2 linked regions of the Caldalkalibacillus thermarum genome follow. The protein of the gene in region 1 interacts with the protein of each later gene in a pairwise test. Links are inferred from orthologs where the notes say so. Each region holds a gene or a part of one and is shown on either strand. Other genes may lie near its edges. The genes, in order: IEW48_RS03305 and IEW48_RS03035.

Evidence for each region.
Region 2: the proteins of IEW48_RS03305 (region 1) and IEW48_RS03035 interact in binary tests that used the Bacillus subtilis proteins (3 or more experiments, as listed by UniProt). The link is inferred for Caldalkalibacillus thermarum from one-to-one orthologs.

The regions. Positions count from the first base shown.
Region 1 is NZ_BMKZ01000005.1:45,986-54,324, forward strand. The notes cover bases 2,687-5,530. They hold IEW48_RS03305 (post-transcriptional regulator), read left to right. Parts: upstream 2,687-3,900; coding sequence 3,901-4,161; downstream 4,162-5,530. Other genes in these bases: spoVB (stage V sporulation protein B), read right to left, coding at 2,687-3,264; IEW48_RS03300 (COG2426 family protein), read left to right, coding at 3,368-3,871; secD (protein translocase subunit SecD), read left to right, coding at 4,197-5,477; secF (protein translocase subunit SecF), read left to right, coding at 5,467-5,530. In the rest of the region: preprotein translocase subunit YajC, read left to right, coding at 81-350; IEW48_RS03285 (TIGR04086 family membrane protein), read right to left, coding at 434-811; IEW48_RS03290 (DUF421 domain-containing protein), read left to right, coding at 975-1,667; more of spoVB, read right to left, coding at 1,675-2,686; more of secF, read left to right, coding at 5,531-6,393; IEW48_RS03320 (cation diffusion facilitator family transporter), read left to right, coding at 6,487-7,416; single-stranded-DNA-specific exonuclease RecJ, read left to right, coding at 7,477-8,339. UniProt on the Bacillus subtilis protein: Required for post-transcription initiation control of the comE operon. Promotes the accumulation of its target comE mRNA to septal and polar sites.
Region 2 is NZ_BMKZ01000004.1:104,889-111,974, forward strand. Bases 1,355-4,084 are described here. They hold IEW48_RS03035 (DivIVA domain-containing protein), read left to right. Parts: upstream 1,355-2,334; coding sequence 2,335-2,835; downstream 2,836-4,084. Other genes in these bases: IEW48_RS03025 (YggT family protein), read left to right, coding at 1,355-1,461; IEW48_RS03030 (YlmH family RNA-binding protein), read left to right, coding at 1,474-2,247; ileS (isoleucine--tRNA ligase), read left to right, coding at 3,331-4,084. In the rest of the region: peptidoglycan editing factor PgeF, read left to right, coding at 1-389; IEW48_RS03020 (YggS family pyridoxal phosphate-dependent enzyme), read left to right, coding at 427-1,107; more of IEW48_RS03025, read left to right, coding at 1,195-1,354; more of ileS, read left to right, coding at 4,085-6,111. UniProt on the Bacillus subtilis protein: May act as a pilot protein, directing MinCD to the polar septation sites or by inhibiting MinCD at the midcell site of division. Required for polar localization of the chromosome during sporulation.

The sequences.
Region 1 (8,339 bases):
AAGACCGGTCTTGTCTGGCCTCTCGAGTTCTTATACAATAGAGAGCATAACGAAACAGATCATTGAAAGGAGTGAGTATGATGCAAGAATTGATGGGCTTTTTGTTGCCACTGGCCTTAATGTTTGCGATTTTTTATTTTCTCTTGATCCGGCCGCAGCAAAAGCGCCAGCGGGAGCGTAATCAGATGCTGGCCAATTTGCAACGGGGAGACAAGGTGATCACCATCGGTGGCTTGCACGGTACCATTGTGGATTTGACTGAAGAAAAAGTGATCCTCAAAGTGGCCGACAATGTGCGTTTGACATTTGAGCGCAGCGCTGTCAATGCGGTGGTCAATGATGACAAGTAAACAGCATACATAAGTAAGTACAAATCCCTCACCTGGGAAGGATCCATAGCAGGTGAGGGTTTTTTGCTGTACGGCCTTTTGGCTTATTTCCTTTGGGGGCTTAAATTCACCCCAATGATGCCTCCCAGCATGGCAATCAACAGAAAGCTGGAATACTGAAGCAAAGTATACACGCTTATTGGGGTCTCGTAGCCTAAATAAGACAGCAGCCAGGACAAGAGAATGAAACCCAGTCCAGTCAGTCCGCCGAAGTACCAGCCTTTCTGCCCGGATTGATAGCCTGCGATCAGGCCGCCGATCAACACGGTCACAAGTGTGGTTGGCATCAAAAACCATTGCAGTGTGGTTTCCGGAAGAGAGGTAAAGTGGAGCACAAGGGAAAAAATCAGGCTGAGGCTCAGCAGGATCACGATAATGGTTAACAAACCTGTCAACACGGGGCGCAGCGAAATATTTTCCATACAGAAAACTCCTTTCTGCAAGTCAGACTTCAGAACACAGGTTTTGGTACAAGATATTCACCTGTCCCACAATTTAGCACGGAAAAATTGAATTCAGAGTGAAAAACTAACGGGTAGAACAGGACGGACGCGAAGTCACGAGGTGTTGGTGGGAGGACTTCTTATGGATTTGGTGGCACTGGTGCTGCGCACCCTTTTTGTCTATTTCTTTATTCTGTTGGTCATGCGTATGATGGGCAAAAGAGAAATCGGCAAATTGTCGATCTTTGACCTGGTGGTATCGATTATGATCGCTGATCTGGCTGTGCTGGCGGTGGAACATTTTGATGTTCCCCTTTTTTTCAGTTTAGTTCCTATCGTGGTTCTGTTTCTGACCCAAATTGGCTTATCTTACATTTCATTGAAATCCAAAACAATCCGTGAAATTGTGGACGGTAAACCTTCCGTGCTGATAGAAAATGGGCAAATCCGGGAGGAAGAGATGAAAAAACAGCGGTATAACCTGAATGACTTGCTCATGCAACTGCGTGAAAAAAATATTTATTCCTTAAGCCAGGTGGAGTTTGCCATCCTTGAGCCTACAGGCAAACTCACGGTCATTCCGCGGGAAGAGGAAAAACAAGTGACAAAAAAGGATCTGAATTTGCCTGTGCGCAAAGTGGAGCGGCCTGTCATTTTAATTGAAGACGGGGAAGTCAATGAAGACAACCTGAACAAAATTGGACGCAATGTGCTGTGGTTAAAACAACAAGTTAAAAAGCGAACCGGTATCTCCCGCCTTAAAGATGTTTCCTTCTGCAGCCTGGATACGGATGGTGTCTTGTATATCGACTTGAAAGATCAACGCAGAAAGTAAGCCTTGTTCAACGTCTGGGAAAAATAGGCGCAATATGTTTGCCAATGATGGGTATGCGCTCCATATCTTGCCGGCCCACCATTTTTAAAGCGATCAGGGAAAGAAAATAAAGCCAGCCAGCGAATAATAAGGTAAGCACTAACGCCCACAGCAAGGACAGGCCCAGCTCCCTTTGCAGCCAGTCAAAACCGTACACGCCTCCCGCAGCCATCATCGCCATGGCCAGGCCTGTTTTAACGATATCTTGCACATGAATGGAAAAACCCTTCATCACTTTCACAATGGAGAAGAAATGAAGCAAGGTGACCAGACACACGTTGATATTAATGGCCAGAGCTGCTCCGTAAATCCCCAGGCTGGGACGGGAGGCCAGAAAGACAATGGCGATCATTTTAATCATAGCGCCATATAAGGTATTCATCATGGCTGTTTTAGCCAAATCCAATCCTTGCAAGGCAGCTTGCAGAGGACCTTGAAAATACAACAGCAGAAAGAAGGGGGCCAACAGCTGCAAAAATTTTGCTGCCTCCGGGGTGTCATAGATCACGGTCGTTAACGGTCCGGCAAAAAAGAACATGATCACCGTGCTGGGGGCCCCGCAAATCAAGGCAATGCGCAGGGCTTGGTACAGACGGCGGTGAATCAGGGCGTAATTATGCCTTGCCCGGGCCTCGCTGATGGCAGGAACCAGCGAAACAGACAGCGAATATGTGATAAACATGGGTAACATGACTAATGGAATGGCATAGCCGGACAGCAATCCATACTGTGCTGTGGCGACGGAAGTGGCCACTCCCGCTATTGCCAGGCTTTGGGCCACAAGGATTGGCTCAAATGTCCAGGACAAGGAACCAATCAATCCGCTGCCTGTAGCCGGTAAGCCGATGCGCAACAAATCTTGCAAAGTTTCTTTCCCTTTTTGCAATTGGGCAAAAAATCCGGTGCGGATTCTGAATTCTTTTTTTCTTTTACTATATTTAAAAGTGGTTAACAGGTAGATGAGGGCAGCAGCTTCGCCGATGACCACACTTATCATGGCTCCTGCTGCCGCAAATTCAAGCCCGTAAGGCAAAAGCATCGTGGACAGCAAGACAACCAGACTGATGCGCACCACCTGTTCAATCACCTGGGCGTAGGCCGAAGGGCGCATGTTTTGTCTGCCTTGAAAATACCCTTTTATCACAGAGGAGATGGCCACAATGGGGATGATGGGTGTAATCGCAATCAGTGGCCAGTACGCCCGTTCGTCTGTCAAAAACCAGGATGAGATCATTTTGGCCCCCAGAATGGTGAGCACCGTAAAGATGACGCTTAAGATGGCGGTGATGGCCAGAGAAACAACGAGAATGCGTTTGATGCGGAGGCGATCCCCTTGTGCTTCCGCTTCAGCCACCAGTTTAGAGATGGCTACGGGCAGCCCCAACCTGGTCAGTGTAATGACCAAAATTAAAATGGGAACGGCCATCATATATAAGCCGACACCTTCAGGCCCTAATATACGGGCCATCACAATTCTGTTGACAAACCCTAATAGTTTAGTAACAAAACCTGCCAGGATGAGAATGATTGCACCTTGAATAAAACTTTGTTTGCCCATTCCTCTGGTCCCTTCTTTCAAAAAAACTCTTGTCCTTTTTTAAAACTATCTATATGCTAGAAGGGACTGAGAGCATGACCAAAAGTAAGAAAAGGGGTTTAGCATGAGCGAACTGAAGGACCAACTCATCTCTTTTATCACCAATGCACTTGATGCCTTGCCAGCGGAAATCATTGTGATTGTGATCAGCAGCTTTCCCATTTTGGAATTAAGAGCCGGGCTGCCCGTTGCCTTGGCCAACGGGATGTCTTTTTGGAAGGGATACTGGCTCAGTGTGGTGGGCAATATGCTGCCGGTGATTCCGCTCTTGCTTTTATTTCGCCCCTTAAGCGAGATCCTGATGCGGTTTCGCTGGTATGCCCGCTTTTATCACTGGCTGTACAGGCGCACCATGCACAAAAGTGAAAAGGTAGAGCGTTACGGGGCGTTGGGATTAATCTTGTTTACCGCTGTTCCCTTGCCCACAACCGGAGCATGGACCGCCTGTGTGGCTGCCAGTTTGTTTAATATCCGGTTCAGTTACGCTTTCAGTGCCATTTTGGCCGGTGTCTTGATGGCCGGCCTCTTAGTCGGTGCAGCCTACGGAATTGTGACGTTTCCCTTTTAAATCATTTTTATCTATGGGAGGGATGGCGGATGGACAAGGCTTCCTTGCTGAAAGAAAAGCTGGAGGAGGTTCTGCAAAGCAAAGTGGATGAGTTCCATCTGTTGGGGTATGCCGGGGTGACCAAGGATGAGATTTGGGATTGTGTCACTTCCCATTACAAAGGGGAGTGGCCCCCTCTCTACCGTTTGGTGAATGACATCTATACTCTCAAAGCGACCGACTTGATGAACTGGCTGACAATGGGTGCCTATCGCGGAAGCATTGACTTTGGAAAAAATAGTCTTTTATAATGAAACTATTGGACAAGAAGGAGGCACTCAGATTAATGAGATGGAGCATGATCGTCATCTTCCTGGCCATCATTATCGGCGGCTTCACGTTTATGGCCTTCAGCGTGGACAGTGTCATCAGCAACATCACCCTTGGCCTTGATTTACAAGGTGGATTTGAAATTTTGTACAAGGTTGTACCCGTAAACGAAGAACAGCAGGTCACCCAGTCCCTGTTACATGATACATATACCGCCTTATACCGCCGGGTTGATGCCATGGGTGTCAGCGAGCCCGACCTGCGGGTGGAAGGGGAAGACCGCATCCGCGTCCGCCTGGCGGGAGTGCATGATCCAGAGGAGGCCCGGCGCTTTTTGTCCACAGAGGCACGTCTTTCCTTTCGCAACACGGAGGATGAGTTTCTGTTCGGGGGAGAACACTTGAAGGAAGGGTCTGCCCGGGCGGTGTTTGACGAGTATAACCGGCCTATCGTCATGTTGGAATTTAAGGACCCAGACCTCATCCGCCAGATTACGTCTGAATATCTGCATGATATTATTGTGATTTGGCTCGACTTTGATGAAGAAACCGATTCCTTTCGGGAAGAAATGTTAAAAGAGGACCCTAAATTTTTGTCAGCACCTGAAGTGAAGAGTGTGTTAAGCACTGAAGCAAGCATCACAGGATTCCAAAGTTATGAAGAAGCAGAAGAGCTGGCCAGCCTACTGAATGCTGGCGCTTTGCCTGTTCAGCTGGAGGAGCTGACGGCGCGCAGCGTCAGTCCCACCCTTGGGGAGCGGGCCCTGGACTTGACGGTAAGGGCGGGGATGATTGGCGGGGCCCTGATCGCCCTGTACATGCTCCTTTACTACCGTTTGCCCGGTCTGGTGGCTGCATTGGCCCTGTTCTTTTATGTGTATTTCATCCTGGTTGTCTTCAACTGGATGAATGCGGTGCTAACCTTGCCTGGCATTGCGGCTCTTGTACTCGGGATCGGCATGGCGGTAGACGCCAATATTATTACCAATGAACGGATTAAGGAAGAGATCCGCTCCGGCAAAACGATGATGTCCTCCTTCCGGGCGGGTTCCAAACGGTCGCTCCGCACCATTATGGACGCCAATATTACCACCATCATTGCTGCAGGGGTTCTATTTTACTTCGGGGACTTTGCCATTCAGGGCTTTGCCCTGATGCTTATTGTCAGTATTGTGCTCAGCCTGGTGACCGCTGTTTTGGGGTCGCGCCTGTTGCTTGGCCTCTTGGTGGCCAGCCGGGCCTTTGACAACAAGCCCCGCTGGTTCGGTGTGAAGGAGAGTGAGATCAGTGAACTTTAATTTTGATCCAGAATCCAGCCGGTTTCAATTTGTCAAGCACCGGTATAAATATTTCCTCGTCTCAGCTGTCTTAATCGGTCTGGGGCTTGTCATCATTGCTGTGCTGGGTCTTAATCTGGGCGTGGATTTTGAAAGTGGTTCCACTTTGGAAATATTAATTCAGGGTCAGCCTTTTACCACTGAAGATGTGCAGGCGGTCTTTGCCGAACTTGGGCTGGAGCCTGGTGACATCCGCCTGATCGGCAACAATAATGAGATAGCCGAAGTGCGTTTTATCGGCACCTTGGACCAAGAGGAAATTAATCGGGTGCGCGAAGCCTTTGCCGAGCGGTTTGGTGAGATTGATATCAACGAATCGACCGTTTCGCCCCTGGTCGCCCGGGAACTGGCCAATCAAGCGGTATACGGGATCCTGCTGGCTTCCCTAGCGGTGATCATTTACGTGGCCATCCGCTTTGAATACCGCTTTGGGATCGCGGCCATCATCGCCCTGTTTCATGACGCCCTGTTCATTGTGGCTGTGTTTGCCCTGTTGCGTCTGGAAGTGGATCTGACGTTTATTGCTGCAGTGTTAACCATTGTGGGTTATTCGATCAACGATACCATCGTTATCTTTGACCGTTTGCGGGAAAACATGAAGTTTGCCAAGCTGAAAAGGGTAGAAGACTTGGAACAACTGGTCAACCGCAGCATCGTGGAAAATCTGCCCCGCACCTTAAACACATCGATCACTGTGGTTTTTGCAGCCTTGGCCCTGTATCTGTTGGGGGGAGAGGGGATTCGTAACTTTTCCTTTGCCCTGTTGATTGGCTTATTAGCCGGAACGTATTCTTCCATCTTTATTGCCGCCCAATTGTGGTTTGAATGGAAAAAACGGGAGCTTAAAAAAAAGATGTTCCAACCCCAGAATGCCTGAACCAGCCGTGGAGTTCTTCCACGGTTTTTGTTTGTTAAGGGCTAAAATGTTGGCAACGGGCAAAAAATAGAGAGAGAAAGAAGGGAGATTCACATGACAACCAAGCAACGTTTTCAGCAAGCGGAGTTTGCTGCCTGGGTGGGCATTGTCGGCAACCTGTTTTTGGCTGTGCTTAAAGCCATAGTGGGAACGGTCGGCAACAGCCGGGCGCTGGTGGCAGATGCCGTCCATTCCGCTTCTGATGTGATCGGCTCTGTGGCGGTGTTAATCGGGTTGAAGGCGGCCAAACTGCCGCCTGATTCGGACCATCCGTATGGGCATGGCAAGGCAGAGTCCATTGCGGCTATTATTGTGGCGGTTATCTTGTTCCTGGCCGGGTTGCAAATCGGTTACAGTTCGTTTCAGGCCTTGTTTGCACCGGCTGTCACACCCAGTGTGCTCGCTGTGTTTGTCGCCCTGTTTTCGATTGTGATGAAGGAGCTCATGTTTCAGTATAAATTCAGGCTGGGAAAAAAATTGAACAGCGATGCCCTGATTACCAATGCTTGGGAGCACCGTTCAGACGTGTTATCTTCCGTGGCTGCTTTAATCGGCATCGGCGGGGCTGTGCTAGGTGGCTATCTTGGCCTACCGTGGCTGGTCTACCTTGATCCGCTGGCTGGCATTCTGGTCTCCTTGCTGGTTATGAGAGTCGCCTGGAAGCTGGGCAGAGAGTCCATTCACAATACGCTGGACCATGTCCTGCATGAGGAAGATGCCCTAAAGTTGCGTAAAACCGTGGAATCGGTAAACGGTGTGATACGGGTCGATGAGTTATATGCCCGGGAGCATGGCCATTATGTGATTGTTGACGTAAAGATTGCAGTAGACCCGGACCTTACAGTGGAAGAGGGGCATCAGATCGGCAAGCAGGTCAAAGACAAACTGATGAAAGATCATGAGCATGTGCAGGACGTGCTCGTGCATGTCAATCCCTACCGGGAAAAACCGGCTTTCTCATCCTCTTTCCCAAAAAAGCCGTAAGCACATTGCCACTCCTGTTCCCTTCCATTATAATGAATGGGGATTAAAAGGAGTGAGAATATGCTGGCTTCGCAAACGAGATGGGAGGTTGCCTCTTGCCCTCTGGAGCAGGCCAGGCAACTTCAAAGGGAATTGGGACTCACCTCCCTAGTGGCTAAAGTGTTGACCGCCAGAGGATGGGACGCGGAACAGGCACGTCAGTTATTGGATATTGACAAGCAAACCTTTTATGACCCCTACCGGATGGACGGCATGGCGGAGGCGGTGGAACGCATTAAGGACGCTGTGCGAAACAATGATAAAATCCGTGTCTATGGGGACTATGACTGCGACGGCATCACCAGCACGGTGATCATGTATAAGACTTTGTCCCAGCTCGGGGCTACAGTGGATTATTATGTTCCCAACCGGTTCAGTGAAGGCTACGGTCTTAACAAAGCTGCAATTGACAAAGCTAAAGCGGAGGGTGTCCGGCTCCTGATCACAGTGGATACCGGCATCACCGGCCGGGAGGAAGTGGCATATGCAATGGCACAGGGCATCGACGTGATCGTCACGGATCACCATCAGCCTCCTCCTGAACTCCCCCAAAGTTTGGCTGTCATCAATCCTAAAAAAGCAGGTTGCCCTTATCCGTTCAAAGACTTGTCCGGAGCCGGCATTGCCCTTAAAGTGGCTCAAGCTTTGCTGGATGATACCCCCCAGGCCTTCCTGGATATTGCGGCCCTTGGCACCATTGCCGATCTGGTCCCCTTAAGGGATGAAAACCGCCTGATTGCCTATCACGGGCTAAATGTGCTCAACCGCACCCGGCACGTTGGGCTGCAAGTGCTAATCGAAAAGGCAGGGTTGGGTGAAGTGTCCATCAATGAACAGCATGTGGGCTTTGTGCTTGGTCCCAGGCTTAATTCGTGCGGCCGGCT
Region 2 (7,086 bases), on another replicon or contig:
ATGCCGGCTGGAAGGGAACTGTCGGCCAGATCGGCCCCAAAATGGTCAGGCGCTGGAAGAAACAATTTGGAAGCCGTCCCCAAGACATCAAAGTGTTGATTGGGCCGTCTATCGGCGGCTGCTGTTATGAAGTGGATGACCGGGTCATTAGCGCCCTGGAGCCACTGAAGGGCTGTTTCACAGACGAGGTCATTCTTCCTAAACCCAACGGCAGATATATGTTAGATCTGAAACAGCTTAATCATGATTTGTTAAAGCAGGCAGGGATTCCCCAAGCCAATATTGAGGTGTCGGGCTGGTGCACCAGTTGCCGGACGGATTTGTTTTTCTCTTACCGTAAAGAACAAGGCCGAACAGGCCGCCTGGCTAGTTTTATTATGATCAAGTAAAGCGATGTGGTCAGAGTCACGAGAGGAGGGTTCGCACTTGAGTATTTATGATCGATGGTTAAAAGTGAGGGACAATATTGAGCGAGCCTGTGCCAAGAGCGGCCGCCGCCCGGAAGAGATTACTGTGGTGGCGGTCACTAAATATATGTCCCTCGAACAGATGCAAGAGGTTTTTGACGCTGGCCTCGAACATGTAGGTGAGAATAAAGCACAGGATGCGCTTAAAAAATGGGAACAATTGGGTCACCGGGGGACCTGGCATTTCATTGGCCATTTGCAATCCAATAAGGTGAAATATGTGATTGATAAATTCCGTTACATTCACTCCTTGGACAGGCATTCTTTAGCCAAAGAAATTGAAAAAAGGGCGTCCAGGCACGGACTCTCCATCCCTTGTTTCATTCAAGTTAATGTTTCTGGAGAAGCATCAAAGCACGGGCTTCACCCGGAAGAGGTGGAAAGCTTCATTGAGGATTTGGTTGAGTTTAAGCACATTATCCCCATTGGCTTAATGACCATGGCGCCGCATGTGGAGGACCCTGAACAAACCCGGCCTGTTTTTGCCCGGTTGAAGGAATTGCAACTTCGTTTACAAGGCAAAAAGTATCCCCATGCCCCATTAACCGAATTGTCTATGGGGATGTCCAATGATTACACCATTGCTGTGGAAGAAGGAGCCACTTATCTCCGTTTAGGTTCTTGTTTAATGGGAAGATAATCAGTATCCTATATGAGGGGGTACATACATAGGTGTGGGCATACCAAGATCATTCGTGGCAACAGTATGAGGAAATGAGGTGATGAAATGAAATCCTTTTTGATTGAATTTGTCAACACATTTTTCTTTGTCTATACCCTGATGATGTTTATTTACATTTTGATGTCCTGGATTCCCAATTTACGCCAGTCTGCCTTCGGTGAATTACTAGGCAAGTTTGTGGAGCCCATCCTTGCCCCATTCCGTAAAATTATTCCACCCATCGGTTTTATTGACATTTCTCCTATTGTCGCTTTTATTGCTCTGCGGTTTGCGCATAACGGCGCATTAGCCTTAATTGACATGCTGTTGTAAGGAGCCCTTGCTATGGAGCAGCTGGAACAGCATTTCCGTCCTGAAGAGCGCCCCTTTGTGGAACGGATGGCCGAGTGGGCCGAACTTGTCAGAGAGCGCCATCACCCTCGCTTAACCCCTTTTTTAAATCCCAGGGAGCAGCTGATCATTCGCTCCGTAGTGGGACATGCACCGGATGTGAAGGTCAAATTGTGGGGCGGATTTCAGCAGGCAGAGCGTAAAAGGGCATGGATTATTCCCGACTATTTGGATGTCACCTGGGATGAATTTCAGCTGGCATTGCTTAACATTAAAGCCAGTCAGTGGGTAAACGTCACCCATCGGGATGTCCTCGGCTCGCTGTTAGGATTGGGGCTGAAACGGGAGGTTGTGGGTGATATTTTGATCACACCTGAGACCATACAGGTGATTGTAGTCCAGGAAATGGAGGAGTATATCCGGTTGCACCTCACCCGCATCGGACGCCACCAAGTCCAGGCTGAAAAGGCAGATTGGTCGGCTTTAACTGTCCCAGAAGAAGAGTGGCAAGCGGTCACTGCTATTGTCAGTTCCCTGCGTTTGGATGTGATTGTCGCTGAATGCACCCGGCAATCACGGACCAAAGCCGTTCAACTGATCGAATCAGGCAGAGTGAAGGTCAATTGGAAAGTGGAGGACCGTCCCGCAGAAGTGCTTAAAGAGGGTGACACCATTTCCATCAAGGGCTATGGACGCTTTTTATTTCAAGAGATTGACAGAAAAACACGAAAAGATAAATTTCGCATTCACCTCGGCTTTAAAAAATGACAGGTGAGCAGGATTTTTGCTCAATCTGTCGAATAAAGTAAGCAAAACAGCAACACCTAAATAAAGATGTGGAGAAGGAGGGGGCACATGGGCTTAACGCCGTTGGACATTCATAATAAAGAATTTAAACGGGTTTTCCGAGGTTATGATGAAGATGAAGTGAATGAGTTTTTGGATTTGGTGATCAAGGAATTTGAGATTTTAATCCGGGAGAAAAAAGAACTAGAAGAAAAAGTGGCTGAAGCGAACGAAAAACTGAGTCACTTCAACAACATTGAAGAAAGCTTGAGCAAAACGATCATCGTTGCTCAGGAAACGGCAGATGAAGTGAAAGCAAATGCCAAAAAAGAGGCTGAATTAATCATTAAAGAAGCAGAGAAAAATGCTGACCGGATTATTAACGAAGCTTTGGCCAAATCCCGTAAAATCGCCATGGAAGTAGAAGAATTAAAAAAACAGGCTTCTATTTTCCGAACCCGTTTCCGCACTTTGTTGGAAGCCCAGCTGGAGATGCTGGAAAATGATGATTGGGACAAGCTGGCCAAAAGCGAGTATAACGAATTGGAAGAGCGGAGGGTATCCCCTTAAATCTTTACATCTTCATGTTCAGACCTATAAATGGCAGGTTGTTTGCTTCTGAAAACGGGCTTGATTCGGGGTTTACTTATGTTTAATATTGACTATAATAAAGTATAAAAAACATGATAGACATGAAAAACGATGAACAGGAGAGTAAATAACCAACGTTTTCTCTAGCGAGCCGGGGATGGTGGAAGCCTGGCGAAAACGGGTTATTGAAGATCACCTGGGAGTTGGCCCACTGAACGTGGAGTAGGTGTGGCCGGAGTGATTCACCTTACGAATCCAGAGTGAACGCAATGCTTTAGAGGTCTTATTTGTTTTTTTCTTGTGTGATGTGATGGGGAGGATTGCGTTTACTAGGGTGGTACCGCGAGAAGCCTCTCGTCCCTAGACGGATGGGAGGTTTTTGTTATTCTGCTGCTCATCCCGTGCTTGTGTCGTGCCAATTAACTGCTCTGTCCCTTACATTTAAATAAGGAAAAACAGGAGGGATTAAAACCAATGGATTACCGTGAGACCCTGCAAGTCATGAAAACAGACTTTCCCATGCGGGCCAATTTGCCCAAACGGGAACCGGAGATTCAAAAGTGGTGGGATGAGATTGATATTTACCGCAAAGTACAGGAACGCACCAAAGGGCGTCCCACTTATATTCTTCACGATGGTCCGCCCTATGCCAACGGGGATATCCATGTGGGCCATGCTCTGAACAAAGTGCTGAAAGATATTGTGGTCCGCTATAAATCGATGACAGGTTATCATGCCCCGTATGTACCTGGCTGGGATACCCATGGTTTACCCATTGAACATGCCGTCATTAAAAACGAAAAAGTGGACCGTAAAAAAGTGGGTATCATTAAGTTCAGACAGCTTTGCAAACAGTATGCGGAAAAATATATCAACCGGCAGCGGGAACAATTTAAACGACTTGGCGTGCGTGGGGATTGGGATAATCCATACATTACTTTCCAGCCCGAATACGAGGCCCGGCAAATCAAAGTATTTGGGGAAATGGCCAAGAAAGGATACATCTATAAAGGACTAAAACCGGTCTACTGGTCACCGTCATCCGAATCTGCCCTGGCCGAAGCTGAAATCGAGTATAAAGACAAACGCTCTCCCTCCATCTATGTGGCCTTTAAAGTGAAAGATGGCAAAGGTAAGCTGGATGAGGATACGGAAGTTGTGATCTGGACGACCACGCCGTGGACCATCCCAGCTAACCTGGCTATTGCTGTGCATCCCGAGTTTGAATATGCCCAGATTCGCGTGAAAGGTCAAAAATATCTGGTGGCCAAGGGATTGTTGGAGCAACTGGAAAAAGAACTGGAATGGGAAGGTTATGAGCTGCTCAAGACTTTTAAAGGGGAAGAATTAGAATATGTGATCACCCGTCATCCGTTGTATGACCGTGAATCCCCTGTCATTTTGGGCGAGCATGTGACACTTGAATCTGGTACAGGCTGTGTCCATACAGCTCCAGGCCATGGGGAAGAAGACTTTTATGTGGGGCAGAAATACAAATTGGGTGTTTTAAGCCCCATTGATGACCGCGGTTACTTTACTGAAGAAGCCCCAGGGTTTGAAGGACTGTTCTACGATGAGGCCAACAAAGTGATTACCCAGAAGCTGGATGAAGCAGGGGCTTTATTGAAGCTCTCCTTTATTACCCACTCTTATCCCCATGACTGGCGGAGCAAAAAGCCCGTTATTTTCCGGGCTACTGAACAATGGTTTGCCTCCATTGACGGGTTCCGTGAACAAATGCTGGAGGAAATCAAGAAAGTCAAATGGGTGCCAGCCTGGGGAGAAACCCGTATTTACAATATGGTCCGGGACCGGGGAGACTGGTGTATCTCCCGCCAGCGGGTTTGGGGTGTGCCCATTCCCATTTTCTACTGTCAAGAGTGCCATAAAGAAATTATTACTGATGAAACGATTGAGCATGTTTCCAATATCTTTCTTAAAGAAGGTTCTGATGCGTGGTATGAGAAAGAAGAGCAGGAGCTCTTGCCGGAAGGGTTTAAATGTCCCCATTGCGGTTCAACCTCATTTAAAAAAGAAATGGATACCATGGATGTCTGGTTTGACTCTGGCTCTTCCCATGAGGCGGTGTTGAAACAAAGGGAAGATCTCACTTGGCCGGCTGACCTCTATCTGGAAGGCACTGACCAATCCCGGGGGTGGTTCAACTCCTCTCTGTCTACGTCTGTGGCGGTAAATGGCCAGGCACCCTATAAAACCGTGCTGGGCCATGGTTTTACCTTAGACGGGGAAGGGCGTAAAATGTCCAAATCCCTAGGGAATGTGATTGTTCCCCAAAAGGTCATGGATCAGCTGGGTGCAGACATCTTGCGTTTGTGGGTCTCTTCCGTTGAATATACACAGGATGTGCGTATCTCCGATGAGATCTTGAAACAAATTGCCGAAGTGTATCGCAAAATCCGCAACACCTTGCGCTTTATGCTGGGTAACTTGGCCGACTTTGACCCTGAGAAGGACCGGGTTGCGCGGGAAGATTGGTCGGAGCTGGACCGCTTTATCATGTTGAAAGCCCAGCAGGTGTTAAAAAGAGTGCACCAGGCTTATGAGGATTTCCAATTCCACAATGTGTACACTACGATCCATAATTTTTGCACGATTGAATTGAGCGCTTTTTACCTGGATGTGTCCAAAGACTTATTGTATACAGAGGCACCCCCATCCACAGCACGCCGGGCAACGCAAACGGTGATCTATGACATTTTAACCATGTTGGTTAAATTGCTCACGCCGATCATACCCCACACAACCGAGGAAGTGTGGAAGTTTATTCCCGGCGTTCAGGAAGAAAGCGTGCAGTTGACAGACTTCCCGGAAGTGGATGAGTCTTACTTTGATGAGGGGTTGGAACAAAAGTGGAATGCGTTTATGAAGGCCAGGGACGAAGTGCTTAAGGCGCTTGAAGTGGCCCGTAAAGAAAAAGTGATTGGCTCATCACTCGGCGCTAAAGTGCATATTTATCCGGATCAAGCCAACTACGAATTATTAAAACAGTTTACGAACCTGGACAAGTTGTTTATCGTTTCTCAGGTCAACCTGCATGGGCACGAAGACAAAGCGCCTGACAATGCCCTTAGCCTGGAAGGCATGAAGGTGCATGTGCAACCAGCAGAAGGTGAAAAATGTGAACGCTGTTGGGTGGTGACCCCTGATCGGGGACAGGATGAGCAACACCCCACCCTTTGCCCGCGCTGTGCCAGCATCGTGAACGAACACTACCAACATCTCATTCAGGCTTAAAAAAGCTGGACTGTCAAACGTCAGTGAAAATGTCATATTAATTCGTCAGTAAAAATGTCATATTGATACCTTCATCCCTTGCACAAGACTAGCCTGTTACGCTCACGAAATCAAGGGTAAAGGCTTTCGCCCTCGTTGCACTCGCCCTTGATTTCGTTCGCTGCTCAGGCTGTATGGTCATTAAGGGATGAAGGTCCCTGTATCAGCTTGGCGCTGTCTGACTACACCTCGCAGTCTCTGGTGCTTCTTTTGGGTTAAACAGTGGTTTCCGCCAAGGATGATTTTCGTCAGGCTTATGGGGCTTTCGCTCTGAGCCCGCTTTTTGTTTTGACGGGGCAGCCTGGCGTTTAGGTTTAGGTATTTCCTTCAACGCATAGGCTTTGCCCTTGTACCACAAAAAGAGTCTTCCATCCAGTGTCTGACGCACCTCTACGCGTGTTTTGGGCGGAATAACGGTTTTCTGGCTGTCCTCAGCAACAACATAGGTTTTGTGATCAAAGGACAGTGTTTGTCCCGTTCCTAAGGTACGCCAATGACGGTAGCATAAAATCAGATCTAAATCTGGTTGGTTTTGTTCCAGCGGAACAAAAGCGCTATGGGGATCAGTCGGTTCAACAGCAAAAGCTTTGTTGTGTTCCTCGATTAACTCGGGTAAGACACGATTGGCTTCCTCAATGGAATCCACTCCACGAAGACGTAATTCAACAATCCAGCGGTCCTGGAGTGTTTCAAACAGCCGTTCTATCCGTCCCTTGGCTTGTGGGGTATGGGCCTGGATGTGTTCAATGCCAAGATCTCTCAGTGCTTGGCCAAATTGCGACAATGGCTTGGACTCCCCTGCCAGTTCTTGCTCAATCGTGAGCTTGTCATGAGGGGAACGGAAGATCATGTGCCGATCGGAATAGATGCTCATGGGGATGCCCTCCCGTTCAATCATTTGCCGGGTTAAGAGGAAATATCCTTCAGTGTCCTCCT